One region of the Neobacillus solisequens genome, then DNA from elsewhere that is predicted to be linked to it. Evidence: a T-box and tRNA genes for the amino acid it is inferred to sense, from the RefSeq annotation. Region 1 holds a T-box; the other holds one or more tRNA genes.
What was found. The T-box of region 1 lies ahead of metG (methionine--tRNA ligase). A T-box ahead of a tRNA ligase gene usually reads a tRNA of that ligase, here a tRNA-Met.
Positions count from the first base shown of each region.

Region 2: it has a tRNA-Met gene. The T-box ahead of metG (methionine--tRNA ligase) is inferred to sense a tRNA for this amino acid. The anticodon was not compared.

Region 1 is NZ_JBKFGJ010000002.1:533,758-537,183, forward strand. It holds gene ACI3K6_RS03105 (DUF2651 family protein) at 1-209, opposite strand, end outside; gene ACI3K6_RS03110 (ABC transporter permease) at 440-751, shown strand; partial or broken gene ACI3K6_RS03115 (DUF4937 domain-containing protein) at 999-1,643, shown strand; T-box leader at 1,711-1,984, shown strand; gene metG (methionine--tRNA ligase) at 2,050-3,426, shown strand, end outside.
Region 2 is NZ_JBKFGJ010000029.1:38,361-41,786, reverse strand. It holds gene spoIIE (stage II sporulation protein E) at 1-1,595, opposite strand, end outside; tRNA gene ACI3K6_RS22495 (tRNA-Met) at 1,824-1,897, shown strand; gene ACI3K6_RS22490 (S1 domain-containing RNA-binding protein) at 2,046-2,480, opposite strand; gene ACI3K6_RS22485 (FtsB family cell division protein) at 2,567-2,959, opposite strand; gene yabQ (spore cortex biosynthesis protein YabQ) at 2,974-3,426, opposite strand, start outside.

The DNA.
Region 1 (3,426 bases):
AGTATCGTATATAAAATCAACCAAATAAGAAAAGAGTCATTAAAAATTGACATCATCAATAAAGCAAACACAATAAATGTAAGTAAGGGCATAACGAACCATTTTCTAAACAACAAAAAGCCAATTATTGAAGTTACAACAACGACAATAGGAAAAATGAATAATATCAAACTAAATTCCATACCTTGTTCACTCCCTTTCCTTACCATAATTATACAAGATTTAGTGTAAAATTACACTTTTGATTGAATGTTTATTTTTGAATGAAAAAACAAACTTTACATAAACAGCCAAAGGTAATCACAATACTGCCAACAATTACATCAAAAAGCACTCTTAAACTATCAGTCTACAAATAAGGGAAAGAATGTTAATATTGAGTTTGTAACTGTAATTTCCATTTTTTACATATTACTTAAAGCACGATTAGGAGGTTAATATGAGCGGAGATGGATTAGTTTGGATGATTCTATTGCTAGCTCTTTTGTTTTTAAATTTTATGGCTATTTCTTCTTATAACAAGAAAAATACATCTTTTTTGTGGTCTGGCTTACTGATTTGTATTATGGGTCCAGTTATTGGGTTTATTTCTAGTTCTATTTTTGTAGATTTTCACCATAGTGAGGGTGGAACTGGTGAAGGAGGGGCAATTGGTGCAGCCTTTTTAGGATTAATTATCCTTGGTAACGGAATGATCTACCTAATTGTCGGAATTATAATGATGATTACTCAATTCTTTAAAAAGGAATAAGGCCTACGTATAGTTTATCTCTAGAAAGCAATTAAGAAATAATTCGTACAAGATCTCTCTTTTTTAAAAAGGATATAAAATTTAAGACAAGGACAAACTTGTCCTTTTTGCTACCCTTTGGTGACTTATCTAAATCAATATATTAATAGGCTATTTATAAATACAAGAAATGATGAAAGTTTGTATCTGACTATTGTAAGCAATTTACTTTTTAACAAATGGCTTAGTAATAGGGGTGAAGTTAATGATGATAAAAAGAATTTCTTGCACAGTAAAAGAGGGCCAAAGGGACATATTTTATGAGTACCAAAAACAATGGAAACCTATTAGTAAGGTTAAAGGATTTTTAGGACAAGTGGGTGGGTGGAGCGAAACATAACCATTGACTGCTTGTATTTATTCATTTTGGGAAAGTCAAACAGATTATCAGTATTTTATGGAGGAGGTACATGACCGAATTTATGTCAATTCTGGGCAAGAAAGTACCTGTACTTCAATAGAAGTAAATCTGTTTCAAGAAAAACTAAGAATTTCAGGGTTAGAGGAACATTTTGTTAATGTCTTGAGGAATGGCAAGTTTATTCGTGTTACTTTGTCACAAGTTAAAGAGCAAAAAACGGACCACTTTGTTGATATGCAGAAAAAAGTATGGAACTTAGCAATGAAAAAAGCTGAAGGGATGCTTGGTGGAACATTCGCATTTTCCAAAAATGAAAGTAATTACTTCCTTGTATTATCGGGTTGGAAGAATGAAAATTTACATCAAAAATATTTAGAGAGCCATTTTCTTGAATTAATAAAAACCGCAAAACCTCAAAATGATGTACTGGAACTGCTAGGTGAAAAATTTAAAGTTGAAGAAGCATGGAGAGTGTGCCCTTCGGTGCTATGAAATCTTAAAAAACAATATAAAGATTGACTTCAGGAAAATTTTTGAATAAACTATTTTTAATAATAAAATAAAGGCTTTGATGAGAAAAAGTAAAATGATATTGTTTTTTCCAGAGAGCTTCGGTAGCTGAAAAGAAGCAAAAACATTCATTTGAACAATGGTCTCTGAGCTTCGTACCGAACTTACTTTAATGGATTAGTAGGCTACGACGAGTTTTGGCACTCGTTATCAATGTCACAGTATAAGAGTATCATTTTTTACTCCGTACTTGTTGAGGCAGATGGTGTGAACCATTTGCGAAATAAGGTGGTATCACGTGGAATTCAAACCTCGTCCTTAACTATTACAGTTAAGGCGAGGTTTTTTTGTTTTCAAAATTAAAAATCATATCAGGAGGTTTTAATCAATGAGTATTTTTATTGGAGGGGCTTGGGCATATGCGAACGGCTCATTACATTTAGGTCATATTTCAAGTTTGTTACCTGGCGATATTCTTGCGAGATATTACCGTTTAAAGGGAGAAAAAGTTTTATATGTTTCGGGAAGCGATTGTAATGGAACTCCTATTACAATTAGAGCGAAACAAGAGGGTGTAACTCCAAAAGAGATTGCGGACCGTTATCACCAAGAATTTGAAGATTGTTTTGCAAGATTAGGATTCACATATGACACATATACAAGAACAGACACAAGACATCACCATAAAATCGTTCAAGAGATTTTTTTAGAGTTGCTTGAAAAAGGATACATCTATAAAAAGGAAATTGAACAAACCTATTGTGAATATGATCAGCAATTTTTACCTGATCGTTATGTTGAGGGGATCTGCCCTCATTGTGGGGCATATGCTCGTGGCGATCAATGTGACGTTTGTTCAAGTGTGTTAGAACCACTTGATTTGCTTGATAGAAAATGTAAAATATGCGGAAATCCGCCTACCACAATGTTTACAGAGCATTTTTACTTTTCTTTAAGCTCATTCCAAAATGTCTTGGAAAACTATACTCAAGAAGCAGAAGATCTGAACTTATGGAGAGAAAATGCTATTTCTCTCACGAAACGATATTTAAAGGAAGGATTGCGAGATCGAGCGGTTTCGAGGGATTTGCCTATTGGCGTAAGTGTTCCAGTTGCTGGATATGAAGATAAGAAAATCTATGTATGGATTGAGGCTGTATCAGGATACTTTACAGCAAGTAAACTTTGGGCAAAGGAAACAAATAAGGATGACTCAACGTTTTGGGATACATTCGCTCAATCTTATTATGTTCACGGGAAAGATAATATCCCTTTCCATTCAATTATATGGGCTGGGATTCTTGCTGGTCTTGGAAAAGAACCATTGCCAACGCATATTGTTTCAAACGAGTATTTGACTTTAGAAAAGAAAAAATTATCAACAAGTAAAAATTGGGCTGTTTGGGTTTCAGATATTTTAGAAAGGTACCACCCAGATTCGATCAGATATTTCCTAACAATAAATGCACCAGAGAACAGAGATGCTGATTTTTCTTGGAAAGAATTCATTTATAGCCATAATAGCGAGTTATTAGGGGCTTATGGTAACTTCGTTAATCGCACATTAAAATTTATAGAAAAGTCATTTGATGCTGTTATACCTGAAAAGGACATATCTTTGAACATTCTGGACAGGGTAAATCGCTTGTACAATGAAGTAGGTCTTTGCATCGAAACTACTGCTTTCAAACAAGGATTGGAAAAAGTTTTTGAACTTGTTAGATATTCAAACAAATACTTTGATGAACAACAACCTTGGAAACAA
Region 2 (3,426 bases), on a different contig from region 1:
TCAAGACTAAAAATCTCCACCTGTTCAATCTCAACACCAAACCCCTGTATTGCCTCAATAATCTGTTCTTCTTGTTTATAATAATTTTCTCGCTCCCGTTGTATTTCCTTGGCGAAGTTGCCCATTACTTCGGAAACACCCTGTAATTGATCGGCAACGAGCTTTCGGCTCTCCTGTACCTTCTTTTTTAATTTTTGATTGGCCTGATAAAATGTAAGCTCCTGACCAATGGTTTCATACACCTTTTTCGTCCGTGAACAATGCTTCTCCCAATCCCTCGACAATTTCAAGGATACATTTCCATCATTACGATCCATATCATGAATAATTTGTTCCATATAGGCATAGGTTGTATTAAAATTCTTTGCCCAGCATTGTTCTTTCTTAAAACATGTTTGGCAAGTCTTTGCTGTCACATGACTCATAAAATAGTCCATTTCCCGCTCCTCCTCATGATCATCCGGAAAGATATCCACCTGAGAAAAGCTATGGGAGAGGGCTTGAAAGACATGGGAGAACTGCGAGACTCTTTGAGCTGTCACATCACGCATTTTACGCATATATTTTTGCTGTTCTGCCGTATGCTCGGGGGTACCTGGAATATACTTTGCCAAGCGGGAGGTTAAGTTTTGCGGTGTAAATAGGAACAATAAAATAGCGCCTGCTGTTTCCATTAGAGTGAGTTTAAGAGAACCGACACCTTCACCATACATACCAATCAACAAAGTAGCGATAAATAGGCCCAGTGAAACACCTAACTTTTTCCCTTCCTTTAATAAACCACCTAAAACTCCTGAGAAGGCTAATAAACTCATATGATAAAAGCTTGATACGCTTGCGAGGCTAAAAATGAGACCCGTGACAACGCCTACAGTAGAACCGACAGTTGCCCCAGCAATAAAGGAAAATACTAAAACGAGATAACGTGACATGATATGTTCTAAAGATAAATCATAAATCTTCCAACCTATGGTCCCGGTCATGATGGACGCCAGGAGAATAATTAAACAGACAATTTCCTCTGTTTTTAATAGCTGCCTCCGCTTATGAAAGGTAAATAGGGGAATACTTTGTAAAAAAATTAACGTTAAAATAAAGGCCAGGCTGGCCTGAACCCCTACCATCATGATGTCATAAACAGCAAGCTGCTTGGACGAGATAAAGGCTTCTGCCAATTTCCCTGCCCCCAAAATAATTCCTACAAAAAAGGGCAAGGCTTTCATTTCATTCTTAATCCACTTCTCTCCTATCTTAAACGCTACTAGAAAGCCAAGCGCTACGGTGAATGTTAAGGCTGCATTCCCCAATGAAATGGTCGCAGCACCGACAATCAATCCGATTAAGGCTAGCGGTGCCTTATCACGTTTGATTAAATAAACTACTGCAAAAAATGGTAGGCCAAAAGGAGTTAATTTTGCCAAAATTAAGGCCCGTCCTAATAAAAATCCCACTAATAACAGGAGAATTCCCTTTTTTATAAAAAATGTTTCCAACAGTAAAAGGAATTGATTTATCAAATGATCTATATTCCATTTTGATGAATGAAGGTTGACTTCTCTGATTGGCTCTATTAAACTCTGTTCTACCTTTTCCATAACTAGCACTCCCTCTTATTTCATCGTTAGGGACTATTATAAAGTTGCTAGATTTAGAAGTTTGTCAAATTGGTGGACAATTCTGAAAAAACGTTTCGACGGTTTTCACTATATTCAATCAAATAATATGAACTATCCCTAGCCGGTGTCGGATTTTTCAGTTTTTCCTAAAGGATATTGACATCTTTTTAAGAAGTTTGTATTATATTACTTGTGTCTAAAATATTTGGCGGTGTAGCTCAGCTGGCTAGAGCGTACGGTTCATACCCGTAAGGTCGGGGGTTCGATCCCCTCCGCCGCTATAACGAAAAGCGCAAGCATTAAAAAAATCGGCGAGTTCGCCGATTTTTTTGTGTGTACAAATAAAAAAGACAAGCCGTTAAGACCTGTCTTGTTTTTTATTAGATGATTAGTGACATCTGCTTTATCCGATTATAAATAAGCAGCAAGTTATCCTCGTCTAGCCCCTCTTCCTCCGCGCTTAGACTCAGTGTTTCGCTTTAGGGAAGATAAACGATCTTCGCTGTCTTTTAAAAATTTGGCCATTTTTTGCTCAAAGTTTTCTGGTCTGTTATTGCTGCGATCGTTTGCCCTTCCTTGACGAGGGCGTTGTGAATGTGAATGTGAATGTCTTTTCTCGGCTTCCGGTCTATCCTTTGCCTTTTTAATAGATAACCCGATTTTGCCATCCTTTTCAACATTAAGTACCTTGACTTCCACCTGGTCGCCAACTTTAAGATGGTCATTAATATCTTTTACATAGTTGTCCGCAACCTCACTGATGTGTACAAGTCCTGTTGATCCATCCGGCAGCTCCACAAACGCTCCGAAATTCGTAATTCCTGTTACCTTTCCTTGTAACTTGCTGCCTACTTCGATTGACATAAAAAAAATGTTCCTCCTTAAAAAATTAAAAAATCATACTTACTATATATTATACAAAAAGTGAAAAATGAGTGTCAATAACACAACTAATTGGTTGATTTTCCCTTATTATCATCCGGAATATTAAAAATAACTTCATTTTGATCAGAGAAAAAATATTCTTTTCTGGCAAGTTTAGCAATGTAATCATCATCGTTTAGCTTTACGATATTTTCCTTTAAGATGTCTTCTTCTTGTTTTAGTTCAGCCAAGTTCTTGGCCAATTTATGCTTTTCTTCCACCTTGGCCTCCAACTTTGATGTTTGGGAAACGAAACTTGAAATCATAAAATAAGATATGAAACTTGCACAAACAAAAAATAGGGAAAGCCGTCTCAATAACAGTTTTCTTTTTCTGGCAGATGCGATTTCGGCATATTCCTGCTGTTGAACAAAGGGTGTCTGTATTTTTGATACATTTCGTTGTCGTTCTGCTCCCATTCCCTTTACCTACCTTACTCTTTTCGTTTTTTCCACTTATTCACCCATTTAATTATATAATTCCCGATTCCCTTAAAATTTCCTGCCGTTTTATTATATAACTTCTCGACGGATTTTTTAAGACCTTTCGGCAAAAGTTTCCATAAAATTATTAATATTTTCTTGATTATTCCAAGAATCAATTTAACAACAATAGCGACCACTTTGTAAATTAATTTGACAAGGGTTAGCAACCCACTGCCAAGTGATAAAAGGATGAATAGTAGAAACTGAATTAGCGAGACGATAGGTTTATAAATGAATAGCAGAAAAGTCTTTCTTATTAATCGTGCTATTGTTAGGGTTGTTTTAATAACTAATTCCAAAAGTTGGAGATAAGTACCTTTAAGCAGACTCTGGTAGGCCGCAAACCCACAAATAAGTGCGATAAAAATATAGAAACGCAATTCCCCATTGTTTACGACAAA